DNA from 4 places in the Citricoccus muralis genome. Region 2 is predicted to be linked to each of the others. Evidence: riboswitches for the same ligand, from Rfam matches in the RefSeq annotation. Region 2 holds a riboswitch; each other region holds the start of a gene.
The links. A riboswitch is a leader RNA that binds a small molecule or an ion and turns the genes downstream of it on or off. The one in region 2 is predicted to bind S-adenosylmethionine.
Positions count from the first base shown of each region.

Region 1: it holds a riboswitch for S-adenosylmethionine, as region 2 does, so the genes downstream of both, P8192_RS05140 (O-acetylhomoserine aminocarboxypropyltransferase/cysteine synthase family protein) here and P8192_RS02525 (ABC transporter ATP-binding protein) in region 2, are expected to answer to the same signal.
Region 3: it holds a riboswitch for S-adenosylmethionine, as region 2 does, so the genes downstream of both, P8192_RS00500 (NtaA/DmoA family FMN-dependent monooxygenase) here and P8192_RS02525 (ABC transporter ATP-binding protein) in region 2, are expected to answer to the same signal.
Region 4: it holds a riboswitch for S-adenosylmethionine, as region 2 does, so the genes downstream of both, P8192_RS11960 (flavin reductase family protein) here and P8192_RS02525 (ABC transporter ATP-binding protein) in region 2, are expected to answer to the same signal.

Region 1 is NZ_CP121252.1:1,121,782-1,125,625, forward strand. Features, by position in the region: gene hrpB (ATP-dependent helicase HrpB) at 1-1,022, opposite strand, end outside; SAM riboswitch class IV at 1,220-1,335, shown strand; gene P8192_RS05140 (O-acetylhomoserine aminocarboxypropyltransferase/cysteine synthase family protein) at 1,404-2,723, shown strand; gene metX (homoserine O-acetyltransferase MetX) at 2,782-3,844, shown strand, end outside.
Region 2 is NZ_CP121252.1:556,342-560,185, forward strand. Features, by position in the region: gene P8192_RS02515 (ABC transporter permease) at 1-52, opposite strand, end outside; gene P8192_RS02520 (aliphatic sulfonate ABC transporter substrate-binding protein) at 58-1,104, opposite strand; gene P8192_RS02525 (ABC transporter ATP-binding protein) at 1,101-1,958, opposite strand; SAM riboswitch class I at 1,968-2,087, opposite strand; gene P8192_RS02530 (4-hydroxyphenylacetate 3-hydroxylase family protein) at 2,191-3,759, opposite strand; gene P8192_RS02535 (flavin reductase family protein) at 3,823-3,844, opposite strand, start outside.
Region 3 is NZ_CP121252.1:105,593-109,436, forward strand. Features, by position in the region: gene P8192_RS00500 (NtaA/DmoA family FMN-dependent monooxygenase) at 1-1,246, opposite strand, end outside; SAM riboswitch class I at 1,259-1,368, opposite strand; gene P8192_RS00505 (hypothetical protein) at 1,516-2,238, opposite strand; gene P8192_RS00510 (peptidylprolyl isomerase) at 2,410-2,958, shown strand; gene P8192_RS00515 (rhomboid family intramembrane serine protease) at 3,117-3,844, shown strand, end outside.
Region 4 is NZ_CP121252.1:2,606,747-2,610,590, forward strand. Features, by position in the region: gene hisD (histidinol dehydrogenase) at 1-1,288, shown strand, start outside; SAM riboswitch class IV at 1,403-1,516, shown strand; gene P8192_RS11960 (flavin reductase family protein) at 1,561-2,127, shown strand; gene P8192_RS11965 (RNA-binding S4 domain-containing protein) at 2,146-2,517, shown strand; gene P8192_RS11970 (hypothetical protein) at 2,702-3,829, shown strand.

The sequences.
Region 1 (3,844 bases), 570 kb from region 2:
TCCGCCACATTGGTGGCCAACACGATGCGCCGGGGAAACTGTGAGGCAGTGTCGGTACTGCGGGCCAGAATCCGGTCCTGTTCCCGGGCCGGCATCGACCCCAGCAGAGGCAGCACCGCGGTATCGGGCGCCAGGCGCGGGTCGCTACCCAGCCGGGCCGCCACCCGGTCGATCTCACGGGCGCCGGGCAAAAACACCAGGGTGTCACCGGGGCGATCGGGACCAACGGGGGTACGCGGGAACTGGTGCAGATGCTGATACTCGACGACGACGTCGGCCACATGATCCAGAAAACCGGGTGCGACCCCGCGGGCATCCAGACTGCGCTGCGCCTGCGTTCCCCAGGGTGCCCAGATCTCCTGCAGCGGATGCGGTTCGGTGGCCACCTCAAGCACCCGTGCACCCAGCAACTCCGCCCAGTGTCCGACGTCGAGGGTTGCCGACATCACCACCACATGCAGGTCCGGGCGCAGCTGACCCAGCTGTTCCACCAAGGCGAAGGTCAGATCGGTGTCAAGGTGACGCTCGTGGACCTCGTCGAGCACGATGGCGCCGATTCCGCTGGCTTCCGGGTCCGCGATCAGCCGACGCAGCAGCACCCCGGTCGTCACGAACTCCACCCGCGTGGCAGCCGAAACGTGTCGGTCCCCGCGCACCGTGTAGCCGACCTCGCGGCCCAACTGCGCACCGCTGAGTGAGACGAGACGACGCGCGGCAGCTCGGGCGGCCATCCGGCGCGGTTGCGTGACGACGACGCGGCCCGCCGACACTGCAGCCAGCGCCGGTGGCACCACCGTGGTCTTGCCGCTACCGGGCGGCGCGGAAATCACGACTCGGATGCCCGCCGTTCCGGCACCGGAGTCTGTTCCTGGCGCGGTGAGCTCAGCCTGCTCGGCCAACTCACATCCGGCCAGCCCAGTCAGTTGCGGCACCAGGCGGGCCGCGGGCAGCCCCTGAACGATCCGTTCCCATGGGATCTCCCAGGAATCGGCGGGTTGGTGCGCGGCGGGTGTGTTCGTCATGATCGGTTCCCCGCCCCTCTTTCCTTCAGCACTGTCACCGACCCCGGTGCCCCGCGCGTCGTCGGGTTTGCCGGGTTTGTCGGGTTTGTCGGAAATACGGTATCAACCCCGAACCCGCCCCTGCAGATGACGCCGCGTCTCGCCCGTGACCGCCGGCGAGATGAAACCGGCGGTGCATTCTGGCACAATGACATCCAGGTCACGAGTGTCAGCGACAAGCCCCGGCTAGCTGATCGGCAACCCTCCAACCGCGGTGGGGTGCCCCGGGTGAGGACCAGGCGATCGAGGAACCCCTCGACCGCAAGCGCGGGCCATCGCCGGCCGCCTCTTCGGCCTCGGAGCGGCGATGGTGATGGCCCTGACAGAACAGGAGCCGCCATCATGTCCGCTTCAGCAGACTGGTCGTTCGAGACCCAGCAGATCCACGCCGGGATCACCAACGATCCCACCACGGGAGCCACCCAGCTGCCGATCTACCAGACGACGTCGTTCAGCTTCCCGTCCACCGAATCTGCCGCGGGACGTTTCGCCCTGCAGGAGCTCGGCCCCATCTACACGCGCCTGACCAACCCGACCACCGACTCCGTCGAGAACAAGATCGCCGCGCTCGAGGGTGGGGTGGGCGCGGTATTGCTCTCCTCGGGGCAGTCGGCCACTACCCTGGCGATCCTCAACGTGGCCGGGGCCGGGGACCATATTGTGGTTTCGGCTTCGCTGTACGGCGGCACCCAGAACCTGTTCAAACACACCCTGACCCGACTGGGTATCACCACCACGTTCGTGCAGGATCCGGACGATTTGAACGAGTGGCGTTCGGCCGTTCAGCCGACGACGAAGGCGCTGTTCGGTGAGGTATTGGGCAATCCGCGCGCCGATGTGCTCGACATTGCCGGGGTGGCTCAGGTGGCGCACGACGCCGGGGTGCCGCTCATCGTCGACTCCACCCTGACCACCCCGTACCTGGTGCGACCCTTTGACCACGGGGCCGACGTCGTCGTGCATTCGGCCACCAAGTTCCTGGGCGGGCACGCAGCCGCCCTGGGCGGCGTGATTGTGGACTCCGGCAACTTCGACTGGACCGCCGATCCGGAACGGTTCCCCGGTTTCAATGAACCGGATGAGTCCTACAACGGCATCGTGTTCGGTCGTGATTTCGGGGCCGACGGCGCACTGGGTGCCAACGTCGCGTACATCCTGAAGATCCGCACGCAGCTGCTGCGTGACCTGGGCACGTCGGCCAGCCCGTTCAACGCGTTTATTCTCAACCTCGGATTGGAGACGCTCAGCCTGCGTATGGAACGTCATGTCGCCAACGCCCAACGGGTTGCCGAATATCTTGAGGCTCACCCCCAGGTGCATTCGGTCGCCTACGCCGGTCTGCCGTCGAGCCGGTGGCACGAGCGGGCATCGCAACTGTTGCGGGGTGCCGGTTCCGTGGTGGCATTCGAGATCGACGGCGGAGTGGCAGCCGGGCAGGCTTTCGTGGAGGCGCTGCAGCTCCACCAGCACGTGGCGAACGTCGGCGACACCCGTTCGCTGGTGATTCACCCGGCGTCCACCACCCATTCTCAGCTCACCGAGGATGAGCGGCGCGCCGCCGGGGTGGGCCCGGGGCTGGTGCGACTCTCGGTGGGGCTGGAGCATGTTGACGATATTCTGGCCGATCTCGAGGCCGGATTTACCGCGTCCGGTAGGGCCTGAGGGCCCGAATCGAGAGTGACCAATATCCCAGACCAGACGGCGAAAGAAGCAGGAACACATGACCATCGGAGTGGACCCGATGCCCGGCAGTGACACCAGCAGCACCACCAACACCGCTGACAACAGTGTGGTGGCACTAGACCTGCCGGGCGGACTCCGCTACGCCGATCTCGGCCGCTTCGATTTCGAGACCGGCGGCCGGCTCCCGCAGATCCGGCTGGCCTATGAGACCTGGGGCGAGCTCAACAGTGACGGTAGCAATGCCATCCTGATCGAGCACGCGCTCACCGGTAATTCCCATGTTGCCGCCTCCGACGCCTCGGACGAACCCGGCTGGTGGGAGGGCCTGGTCGGTCCGGGCCGCCCCATCGACACCGAAAAGTGGTTCGTGGTGTCGGCGAACATGCTCGGCGGTTGCGACGGTTCCACCGGTCCTTCGAGTCTCGACGATGACGGTCGGGCCTGGGGGTCGCGCTTCCCGTTTGTCACCATCCGCGACGCCGTGCACGCCGAGGCCCGACTGGCGGATGCCCTTGGAATCCGGGTCTGGCATGCCGTGCTGGGCGGTTCGATGGGCGGCGCCCGGGCTCTGGAATGGGCCGCCACCTATCCGGACCGGGTGCGTGGTTTCGGGGTGTTCGCTGCCGGTGCGCACTCCACCGCCGAACAGATCGCTTTCGCTCAGGCGCAGGTGGAGGCCATCCGGTTGGATCCGAACTTCCACGGCGGTGACTACTACGACGCCGACCAAGTTCCCTCCGGTGGTCTGGGGATCGCCCGTCGTATCGCGCATATCACCTACCGGTCGGAAGCGGAGCTGGAGGCGCGGTTCGGCCGCGCGGCCCAGCCCGGGGAGGACCCTTTCGGTTCGCCGACCCGTCGCAACGGCCGCTACCAGGTCGAGTCGTACCTGGATTACAAGGCGATCAGCTTGGCCAAGCGGTTCGACGCGAACAGCTACCTTGCGCTCACGGAAGCGCTGATGTCACACGACGTCGGCCGCAACCGCGGGGGAGAAGCGGCAGCGTTGAGCCGGGTGACGGCGACGCCGTTCATCGCAGCGGTGACGTCGGACCGGCTCTACCTACCGGAACAGTCGGATCAGCTGGCCGCGCAGCTGC
Region 2 (3,844 bases):
ACTCCGACGTCGGATCAGTAGCGGGCGCCGGGTTCTGAATGGTGGCGCTCATCGGGCTCACTCCTCGGTATCGTCGGCGTCGGCCGGATCAGCAGCCGCCTCGGCGAAGCGCGGTTCGAAGAGCTCCTCGAGCGCGGTGTCGATGGTGGCCTGGTCGTCGACGTCGCCAGTGGAGACGAAGATCGGGGCGATGCGCTCCAGCACCGCGTACTGGTCGTCGCCGGGCACCGGGCTGATATCGAAACCGGAGCGCTCGCCGATCACAGTCTGGGCCAGCTCAAGGTCAATATCCGCTTCGTCCGCCAGGATCTGTGCGGTCTCATCGGGGTTCTCCAGCGCCCATGCGCGGGCACGCTCGTAGGTGTCCACGACCAGCTGTGCCAACTCTGGGGACTCCTCGATGAAGGACTCGGTGGCATTGAGGAAGCTGTAGGTGTTCAGATCCACATTGCGGTAGAACAGATTCGCCCCCTCGGACTCGGCGGAAGCCATGATCGGGTCCAGCCCGGCCCAGGCGTCGACCGAGCCATTCTGCAGGGCGGTGCGGCCATCGGCGTGCTGTAGGTTCTGCACCTCCACGCTGTTCAGGTCCACCCCGGCCTCGTCGAGCGCCTGGACAAGGAAGAAGTAAGGGTCGGTGCCGCGGGTGGCGGCCACGGAGGACCCCTCCAGGTCGGTGACCTCGGTGATGTCGGAATCCTCGGCGGCGACCAGCGCGGTCCACTCCACGTTGCCCACCACGTCGATGGTCTTGATCGGGGTGCCCGTAGAGCGGGAGAGCAACGCGGCCGAGCCGGCCGTGGAGCCGACGTCGATGGCGTTGGCGCGCAGGTTCTCGTTCGCTTTGTTCGATCCGGCGGAGAACACCCACTCGACGTCGACGCCGTCGGCCTCCAGCTCTTCTTCCAGCCAGCCCTGCTCCTTGATGATCAGCGAGAGCGGGTTATAGGTGGCGTAGTCGATGCTCAGGGTGTCGACGCTGGAGCCGTTCCCGTCCCCGGTGTTCTCGCCGGATCCACCCTCTCCCGCGCAGGCAGTGAGGGTCAACGCCGCGGCGGCCACTGCGGCGATGGATGTGATCAGGGTGCGAGTGGACTGTGTCATGCGTAGACCTCCGAGGGGATGTCGCTAGTGTCAGCGGCGGATGAGCGAGCGGAATGATGGGTGTCGACGCCGAGGCCGTCGAAGAGTTCGGCGCGCAGAGCGGCCAGCTCGGCCGAGGCGCGGTCGCGGGGGCGGGTGCCGGGCACCTCGACGATGCGCTGCACGGTCGCACCCTCCGCGTCGGAGCCGGGAGCACGACCCAGCAGCAGGATCCGGTCTGAGAGCTGCAGTGCCTCGTCGACGTCGTGGGTCACGAGCAGGATGGTGGTGCCGGTGCGGGCATGGACATCCAGCAGCAGGTCCTGCATCTTGAGCCGGGTCAGCGCATCGAGGGCGCCGAAGGGCTCGTCCAGTAGCAGCACGCCGGGGCGGCGGGCCAGCGCCCGGGCCAGGGAAGTGCGCTGGGCCATGCCACCGGAGACCTCGCGGGGCCGGTGGTCGGCCACATGGCTGAGCCCCACCAGGCTGAGCAGTTCGTCCACCCGGGCGCGACCGTCCGAGGCTGAGGTGCCACGGGGGAGCCCGAGGGCGACGTTGGCGTGGATGGTGCGCCAGGGCAGCAGCCGCGGCTCCTGGAAACCGACGGCGGTGCGCTCATCGTGGGCGCGGACCGGGGAACCGTCGATGAGTACCTGACCCGAGTTCTCAGTATCGAGGCCACCGACGGTGCGCAGCAGGGTGGACTTCCCGCAGCCGGAGGCGCCGATGATCGAGAGCACCTCACCGGGGCGGACATCGAGATCGACGTCGCGCAGCACGGTGCGGTGAGAATCGCCGACCGGGAAGGCGCGTCCTACCTGGCGGAATTCGACCGAGAGTTGGGTCGAGGAGTTGACGGATGACACCGAAGACATTGAGATCACACTCCATCGTTCCTGGCGGTAGCACCCTTGCCCGGAAGTCGACGGTAGGAAAACGCATTCGACTGCGGAGGGTTGCTGCGGCGTCAACGAGCCAGATCTCTCGGCCGCTCTGGATGGTTACCCGTTCATCCTAGACGGATTAAGGGGGTGCGGGTCAAAAACGCGTTAACAATGCCCGGGGCGGATCCGTGAAGATCCACCCCGGGCACTAAGTTGTGCGGGCTTAGCTGCGCTTCATATAGGCATTGATGTCGTTGCTGTTGAACAGGTCCGGCACGGTCCAGCCATCGAGGTCATATTCGGCCATGCACTGCTCGACCATTCCGTTCATCACGTTGGTGGTGCCGTTGTTCATCGCGTTCATCAACATCTCGACGCGCACGTTCTCGTGGTTGCCGGAATAGTTGCGCTCGTAGAGCTCGTGTCGACCGCCAAACTCGGAGCCGATCGCATCCCAGAGCAGCTTCATGAGTTTCACCCGGTCGACCGCCTCGATGCCGTCGGAGCCGCGCACATACTTGTCGAGGTAGGGGCGGATCTGAGCATTCTTGAAGTCCAGTGCACCGGAGGGAAGATAGATCAGTCCGGAGGCGACATCCTGCTCGATGATCTCCTTGATGCGTGGGTACCCCTGCGCCATGAACATGCGGTAGGCCATGCCGTAGTCCATCTTCGGTAGCACCGACCCATTGGGGCCCTCATCGGGGTTGAGCATCATCGCGTCGGCCAGTGCCCAGAACATGTTGCGCCACCCGATGACTTCGCCGGCGCGGGCCTGTACGCCGCGGAAATCCTTGGTGCCAGCGATCTCCAGGGCCTTCAGTAGCAGTCCGGCGATGAAGTCGAGCTTGACGGCCAGCCGGATACAGCCCTGGAACGTGAACCGCTGAATGAACCCGGTCTGCGGCATGAACCCGTTGATCTGATCCGGGTCACCGTAGGCGAAGATGTTCTCCCAAGGCACGAGGACCTTGTCGAAGATGAACACGGCGTCGTTCTCATCCATCCGCGACGACAGCGGGTAGTCGAACGGCGTCCCCGTCACCGCCGCGTTCTGCGCGTAGGAGGTGCGGGAGATGAGCTTAATGCCCGGTGCGTCCATCGGCACGGTGCAGATGATCGCGAACTCCTTCTTTTTGATCGGCAGGCCGTAGTGGGAGATGAAGTTGAAGTTGGTGATGGCCGAGCCGGTGGCCACCACCTTGGCGCCGGAGACGATCACCCCGTTGTCGGTCTCCTTCTCGACCCGCATGAACACGTCTTCAACCTGGTCTGGCGGCAGGTGCCGATCCACCGGTGGGTTGATGATCGCGTGGTTCCAATACAGGATCTTCTCCTGGGATTCTCGGTACCAGCGCTGAGCGTTTTCCTGGTAGGGGGAGTAGAACTCGGGCATCGCGCCCAAGGTGCCGAGGAAAGCCGCTTTGTAATCGGGGGAGCGTCCGAACCAGCCGTAGCTCATTCGCGCCCATTCCTCGATGGCGGTGCGTGACTCCTTCAGGTCCTCGACGGAGCGGGGCACCTTGAAGAAGGGGTGCGTCAGGCCGCCGTTGCCCGTATCGGTGGGAACGAGCAGCTTGTCGGCGTGCTCAGGTTGGTGGAAGCCGTCGTACATGCGGGCCACCATGCGCACCGAATTGCGGAAGGCGGGGTGCGTGGTCACATCCTCCACGCGCTCACCGTGGATGTAGATCTCGCGGCCGTCGCGCAAGGATTCGATGTACTCATCACCGGTCATCGGCAATTGCGGGTTGGCCGGAGTAGTACGGGTGGACATGTCGGTGATCGTCATGATGGCGATTCCTCCTTGATCGATGTGGAAATTTCTTGGGTCTCTGAGGGTGTGCGCGTCGGCTTAGAGGGAGTCGAAGGAGGTC
Region 3 (3,844 bases), 450 kb from region 2:
GTGCGATGAACTCGTGGTACGACCCCGGGATGGACGAGTTGATCAGATTCACCCCGTCGATGCCGGCGTCCTGCCAGGCGGCCAGTTCGTCGGCGATCTGCTCCGGGGTGCCCACCACGCGGGTGGATTGGGCCCGGAAATGCGCCAGATCTCGCAGCGTCATCGTGCCGTCTTTGGTCATCTTCCGGATCTCGGACAGATGCCCCTGCGCGCCCTCGGTCTCGATGTCGTTGATGGGGGTGTCCAGTGGCAGGTAGCCCAGGTCGAGGCCCAGGGAGCCACCGGTGTGGGCGATCAGCGCCTCGACGTCGATAGCGTCATCGAGCTCGCGCGCCTTCTGTTGTGCCTCCGCTTCCGTGGAGCCGACCACGAAGGAGAGCCCCTGGATGAACTTCACGTCCTGGGGATCGCGTCCGAATTCCACGGCACGACGGCGCACCTCGGCCGCGTGGGCGGCGGCGATGTCGCGGCGCGGGGCCATCGAGAAGGTGGCCTCGGCGTGTCGGGCGGCCACTTCCTGACCGCGGGGCGAGGAGCCGGCCTGGAACAGGAACGGGGTGCGCTGCGGCGAGGGAGCCGAGAGGTGGGGCCCTTCGATCCGGTAGTTCTCGGAGGCGTGATGGATTTTCGCCACCTTGGCCGGATCGGCGTGCAGCCCACGCCCGCGGGAATGCTCCACGGTCTTGTCCTGCAGCAGCGCGCCGTCGTCCCAGGAGCCTTCCCACAGCTTATAGGCGACGTCGAGGTACTCTTCGGCCAGGTTGTAGCGGTCACCGTGGCTGGTCAGCTCGGCGCCGCCGAAATTGCGGTGCGAGTTCTCCAGAGCGGAGGTCACCACATTCCAGCCCACGCGTCCGCCGGAGAGGTGATCCAGGGTGGAGAGCTGCCGGGCGAAGGTAAAGGGGTGGGCCTGGATGACCGAGGAGGTCATGGCCAGGCCGATGCGCCGGGTGGTCGCCGCCAACGCGGAAATCAACACCAGCGGGTCATTCGAGGGAATCTGCAGGCCCTTGCGCAGGTGCGAGGCCCAGCCGCCCTCGTAGTCGCCGTAGAGGCCCACCACATCGGCGAAGAACGCGATGTCGAAACCGGCGTCCTCCAGATCGCGCACCAGATCCACCCACAGGCCAAGCTCATTGAACCGGTGCTGCTGGGATTCCTCCCGACGCCACGCGCCGCCGATGATGTGGCTGGTGGTGTTCATCAGGAAGGCGGACAGGATGAGTGGACGGCGCTGTGCGGCCATGGAGACTCCTCAATTCCATCGGTTCTGGCGGTAGCACCGTGTCCAGACCGCGGGGGAAACCCGGGATGGGACGGTTGCTGCGACGTCAACGAGCCAGATCTCTCGGTCGCTCTGGATGGTTTCTGCTTTCACCGTACGCCGGGGACGCATTCTGGGACAAACGACGACGAGCAATCCGAGTCACGTTCTGTCACGCACACCGCGCCCATCACACAGCACAGCCCGCCGACCCTGGCGGATCGGCGGGCTGTCTGGTGTAGCTGTGGTGATCAGCTGGCGGGCTTCGGTGCCGGTGCGTCGACCTGCTCCTCAGCGCCACCCTCGGTGTCGTCGGTAATGATCGCCTCGGTCGTCGCCGCTGGCTGGGAAGCCTGCGGGGTGGCAGGGGTGTTGGTCTTCAGCGGCTGCGGGGTGGGGTTCTTCCACGGATCCTCCACCGGCTTGGTCAGCTGGTAGACGGCGTAGGCGGCACCACCTGCAGCCACGACGACGCCGACCACGAGCCACTTCTTGCCGCCGCCGGACTGAGCCTGCTTCTTCAGCGACTTCTCGGCCGACTTGGCGTACTTCTCGGCAGCCTTCTGTAGCTTCTTGGCGGCCTTCTTGTCGCCGGTGACCTTGGTCAGCAGCTCGGAGACCGGCTTCGGGACGTCGGCGTCGTGCAGCGCCTTCGACGTCTTCGAGGCGGCACCGGCGAGCTGGCCGGCTGCGGTGGGGACGTACTCGTCCTGCACCTTGTGGCGTGCTGAGTCCAGGGCGTCGGTGAGGTTCGCCAGGGCGCTCTTGGCCTTCGGTCCGGCCTTGTCCACCGCGGAGTAAGCGACCTTCTCGGCGCGGTCGAGGCTATCGCCCAGGTGCTCTTCGGTCCACGCCAGCGCGGACTCCACCTTGGGGGCAGCCCATGACTTGGCCTGCTCCACAGACGCGTTCAGCTTCTTTTCTGCAGCCTTGGCCTGCTTCTTGGCGATTTTCTCAGCCTTGCGCTTTCCCATCTGATTACCTCCGGGGATCGACGTGCGTTTCTCCCACAGTACGCCAGAGTCACGTGGCGATTCCACGGCTGAGCGCCAGTGTGGGGTATCAAGATTCGGCTCAGCGCGAATTGTCCACGCCCCGCCGATCGACGGAAGCGAGGATTGCGGCTCTAATGCGAGAATACGTCTATGACTATCGCAACGCATCAGGCAACCGTCCATACCAACCAGGGCGACATCGTCGTGGACCTGTTCGGCAACCACGCGCCGAAGACCGTCCAGAACTTCATCGGCCTGGCCACGGGTGAGCAGGCCTGGGTCGACCCGGAGACCGGCGAAGAGCGCACCGGCACCCCGCTGTACAACGGCACCATCTTCCACCGGATCATCCGCGACTTCATGATCCAGGGCGGCGACCCGCTGGGCCAGGGCTTCGGAGGACCGGGCTACCAGTTCGACGACGAGATCCACCCGGACCTCAACTTCAACGAGCCCTACAAGCTGGCCATGGCCAACGCTGGCATCCGCAACGGCCGCGGCACCAACGGGTCGCAGTTCTTCATCACCTCCGTGCCCACCACGTGGCTGCAGGGCAAGCACACCATCTTCGGTGAGGTGAACGACGAGGCTTCGCAGCAGATCGTGGATGCCCTCAACGGCGTGGCCACCGGCGCTAACGACAAGCCGGTCGAGGACGTCGTCATCGAGTCCATCGAGATCACCGAGCTCGCCGGCTGATCCACGGTGATTCACCTGAGGCGGGCCCTCGCGCCCGAGAGCGCGCAGGCACGTCGATGACACCCGGTCAGGATTTCGGAGCGACTCATCCACAGGACCCGCACGGCGGGAATGGTGAGTCCGGGCAGCATCCTGTCTGCCCCCGACACCCTGACCGGGTGTCCTATGTCCGTTGTCAGCGCTGCGACCGGCCCGCCTGCCCGCAGTGCCAGCGTTCGGCCGAGGTCGGCGTCCAGTGTGTGGACTGCGTGGCCTCGGCGCAGCGCAACCTCCCCGCCGAGCATCGTCCACCGCGTTTCGCAGACAAGCACGGCCAGCCGATTCCTGTGGTCACCTATGTTTTGATTGCCCTGTGCGGGCTGGCCTATGTAGCGCAGTGGGCCACCAATGGTCTGTCCACCGGAGTGACCGAGTCCCTCTGGTACGCCGGTTTCTATACCTCCGCCGCCAGCCTCGACTCCCAGTTCGCCGCCCTTAGCGGCATCGGATTCGAACCCTGGCGCATGCTCACCTCGGCCTTCCTGCATTCCATGTCCTCTCCCATGCATCTGCTGCTGAACATGGTCGTGCTGTGGATGATGGGCCGCACCCTGGAGCCAGCCCTGGGTTGGGCGCGCTTTCTCGCGATCTATCTCATCAGCGCCTTCGGCGGTTCGGTAGCTGTGCTGCTGCTGGCCAACCCGTTGGCACCCGTGGTGGGAGCCTCCGGTGCCGTCTATGGTCTCTTTGCCGCCCTGTTCCTGATGATCCGACGCATCGGCGGCTCGGTGGTGTCGATCGGTGCGCTGATCGCCGTGAACCTGGTGATTTCCGTGGTCTGGTCCGGGATCTCTTGGCAGGCTCACGTGGGCGGATTGGTGGTCGGCGCGGCCTGCGCGGCCGTGCT
Region 4 (3,844 bases), 1.1 Mb from region 2:
CACTGACCTACGCGGCACCGAGATCACCGCGGAGGTTTTGGAGTCTGTGTTGCCTCGCGCCGAGGTGGACGTCACCGCGGCCGTGGAGACGGTGCGCCCCCTGTTGGAGCGGGTGCGCGCCGAGGGTGCTTCCGCCGTGCTGGAGATCGGTGAAGGGTTCGACGGCGTGCGCCCGGCCTTGCTACGGGTGGCCCCGGACAAACTACAGCGGGCCCTCGACGACCTGGACCCCGACGTGCGGGCCGCCCTGGAAGAATCCATCCGCCGGGCCCGGCTGGTGCACGCCGCCCAGCGCCCGGCCGACTCCACGGTGGAACTCGGTGAGGGTGCCGTGGTGGAGAACCACTGGTTGCCGGTGGGACGCGTGGGCCTCTACGTGCCCGGCGGCCGAGCCGTATACCCGTCCTCAGTGGTGATGAATGTGGTGCCCGCCCAGGCTGCCGGGGTGTCTTCGCTGGCGGTGACCTCCCCGCCGCAGCGCGATCACCACGGTGACCCGCACCCGGTGGTGCTCGCTGCCTGTGCCCTGTTGGGAGTCGACGAAGTGTATGCCGCCGGCGGCGCCCAGGCCATCGCCATGCTCGCCTACGGTGTGGAAGGCTGCCCGGGCGTAGACATCATTACCGGGCCCGGCAATGTGTATGTGGCCGCCGCAAAACGGGCCGTGTTGGGCACGGTGGGCATCGACGCCGAGGCCGGTCCCTCCGAGATTGCGGTACTGGCCGATGATTCCGCGAACCCCGCTTGGGTGGCCGCGGACCTGATCAGCCAGTCCGAGCACGACCCGATGGCCGCTTCGGTCCTCATCACGAATTCCGCCGAACTGGCCGATCAGGTGGTCGCTGAAATCGAGGCCCAGGTGCCCGGCGCCACCCTCGAGCAGCAGATCCGGCAGGCACTCACCGGCCCGCAGTCCCGGGTGCTCATCGTGGACGATCTGGATACCGGCATCGCCGTCGCCAATGCCTATGCTTCCGAGCACCTGGAAATCCACACCCACGACAACGAGGCGGTGCTGGCGAACATCAGCAACGCCGGCGCCGTATTCGTCGGCCCGTACTCCCCGGTGCCTTTGGGGGACTATTCCTCCGGGTCCAACCACGTGCTGCCCACCTCCGGCTCAGCACGATTCTCCTCGGGCCTGAACACGGTCAGTTTCCTGCGGTTGCAGCAACGCATCCGGTATCAGGAGACCGGCCTGAAGGAGTTGCAGCGCGGAATTGTTGCGCTGGCTCACTCCGAGGGGCTGCACGCCCACGGCGACGCCATCGACATCCGCTTCGACTGATGTCTGCGCAAGCGTCCACGAACGTCGCCAGATGACGTTGCCCCGTCATCTAGGGACATAGTGGCGCAGACGACGTTGACCCTGTCGCCTCATCGCACCTATTCTGAACATCAGAATCACGAGTTCCAGTGCGTAGCCCTGGCTAACGGGACGGCAACCCTCTTCGCGTAGTGGGGTGCTCCAGGTGATGATTCGGCCACCGGGTCCACCGGCCGGCAAGTACCGCGTCTCCGCCGCCCACGGTTGCGGAAGCGCCTTCCAGAAAGGCTGATATGTCTGCTGTGACCTTTGCCCAGAAGAACGACACCACCGACTTCCCCGAGACCCGCGTCGGACTCTCTGATGACGTCTCCGCCCTGAGCCTGCGCCAGGCGTTCTCCCAGTTCCCCTCCGGGGTGGCCGCACTCGCCGGCTACGCGGGCGGAGTCAAGGAGGGCCTGGCCGCCTCGTCCTTCACTGTGGGCGTGTCCCTGGATCCGCCGCTGGTGGCCTTCGCCGTGCAGAACACCTCCCGCACCTGGCCGCGACTGCGTCACGCCGAGCGCATCGGCGTCTCGATTCTGGGCGAATCCCAGACCGGGGTGTGCACCCAGCTGGCCTCCAAGAACGGTGACCGCTTCGAGGGCCAGAACCTGCAGGTCTCCGAACAGGGTGCCGTGTTCTTCGATGACGCCGCCCTGTGGTTGGAAACCTCCGTGTACGCCGAGCTACCCGCTGGCGACCACCACATGGTGTTGCTCCAGGTGCACGGGGTCTCCGCCGGAACCGACGCCGCCGAGCCGCTGGTATTCCACCGCTCCGCGTTCCGAAACCTCCGCACAGCCGAAGGCAATGAGTAAGCGGGTACCCTGGATCGTATGACCCGCACCCGTCTCGACGCTTGGCTGTGGGCGGTGCGTATGTATAAGACCCGCTCCGCCGCCACGGCGGCAGTCAAAGGCGGTCACGTGAAGGTCAACGACGCTCCAGCCAAGCCCGCCCAACCGGTCAACATCGGCGATACGGTGCGGTTGCGTCAGCCCGGCCGAGAGCGGATTCTCGAGGTCACCGGTCTGATCGCCAAGCGGGTGGGAGCCCCGGTGGCCGTGCAGCATTATCGGGATCACTCGCCCGAGCCGATCCCGCGGCACCTGCTCGCTGTACCCCGTCGGGACCGCGGCGCCGGGCGTCCCACCAAGAAGGAGCGCCGTCAGCTCGACGAGCTCCGCGGACGCGACGCACACCAGTGAACGCCTACTGAAGGCCAGCTGGTAACCGAAGTAAAGTTCATCCCCGCCCGATCAGGTCTTTTTCTCTGAGAAGCCCGATTGTTACGATGTGATCAACGTGTTTGGCGCGCGCTCCCACCGTGTGCAAATCTCGCCGACGCGTCTACCCGCGTCGATCAGCCGAGACCACAGGAGGTGCTTTCGCATGTCGCGTCCACGCACCTTCTCCGCCACCTCATGCCGTCGTGCCGGTGTGAGCCTCGGTCTCGGGCTCCTCCTCGTTCTACCCGCCGGCACCGCTCTGGCCACCCCAGAGCAGCCGAGTCCCGAGCAGGAATCCAGCGAACAGCTCGATCAGGTTGAGTACAGCCAGCTGTCGGCGTCCCCTGATACCGGGGCCTCCACCGCGCTCGGCACCACCGCTCCCGTGACCCCCAGCGAGAACGAATCCGACGCCGCAGAAGAGTCCGACACCCAGTCTCCAAGCGTGGCGCCCTCCACGCCGTCGTTCGAACTGGTTTGTCCCGTGCATGATGGTGCCAGTCTGGAACCTGGCGAAGAAGTCACCATCAAAGTCCAAATCAATGGTGAAGCAGCCGAACCGGTCACCATGACGGTTGACACGCCTTCCGCAGGGGGAAGCGTTCAGGTTCAAGGCACCACCGCGGTGTATAGAGCACCGAGTTCCTACACGAGCAACCAGGACTACTTCAATCTGACGGTCACCGACGCCGACGGAACCCGGAAATCGTGCAACGTGACGGTGATCTTCGCCCCGACAACATCCCCGACGGCCACGGAAATTACCAGCCCCACACAGTCCCCGAGCCCCTCGCCCACGGAGCCGACCACCCGCACGCCCACCGCATCCCAGACCCAGACCGCCACGCAGACGGTGACCGTCCCGGCCCCCTTGCCCTCGGTGACCACGCGAACCCCCTGGTTCCCCGGTGGCGACAGCGGGAACAACTCCGGCGGACATTCGGGCGGCAACACCAGCTATCAGGGCCCCTTCGCTCCGGTGCCGCCGCACCAGAACGGCGATAATGGCACGGGCGACGACGGCGCCGAGGCCCCCACCGCGATCGATACCGCCACGGTGTCGGTCACCAGCGTCCCGCCCAGCCCGGAGCCAGAGAACACCAGCGTCACCGAGGACGCCGACGCCCAGCCGGACGCCTCCGATGCCGAGGCTGCGGGTCAGCAGGATCCGGCGCGCATGGCCGCCCCCGGGTGGCTGCTTCCGGTGGGTCTGATCGCCATCGTGCTGCTCATCGCCGCCGGGCTCCTCGCCTGGACCAACCGTCACCGCGGCGGCAGCAACCACCGCTAAACCGCGGTCCCACTG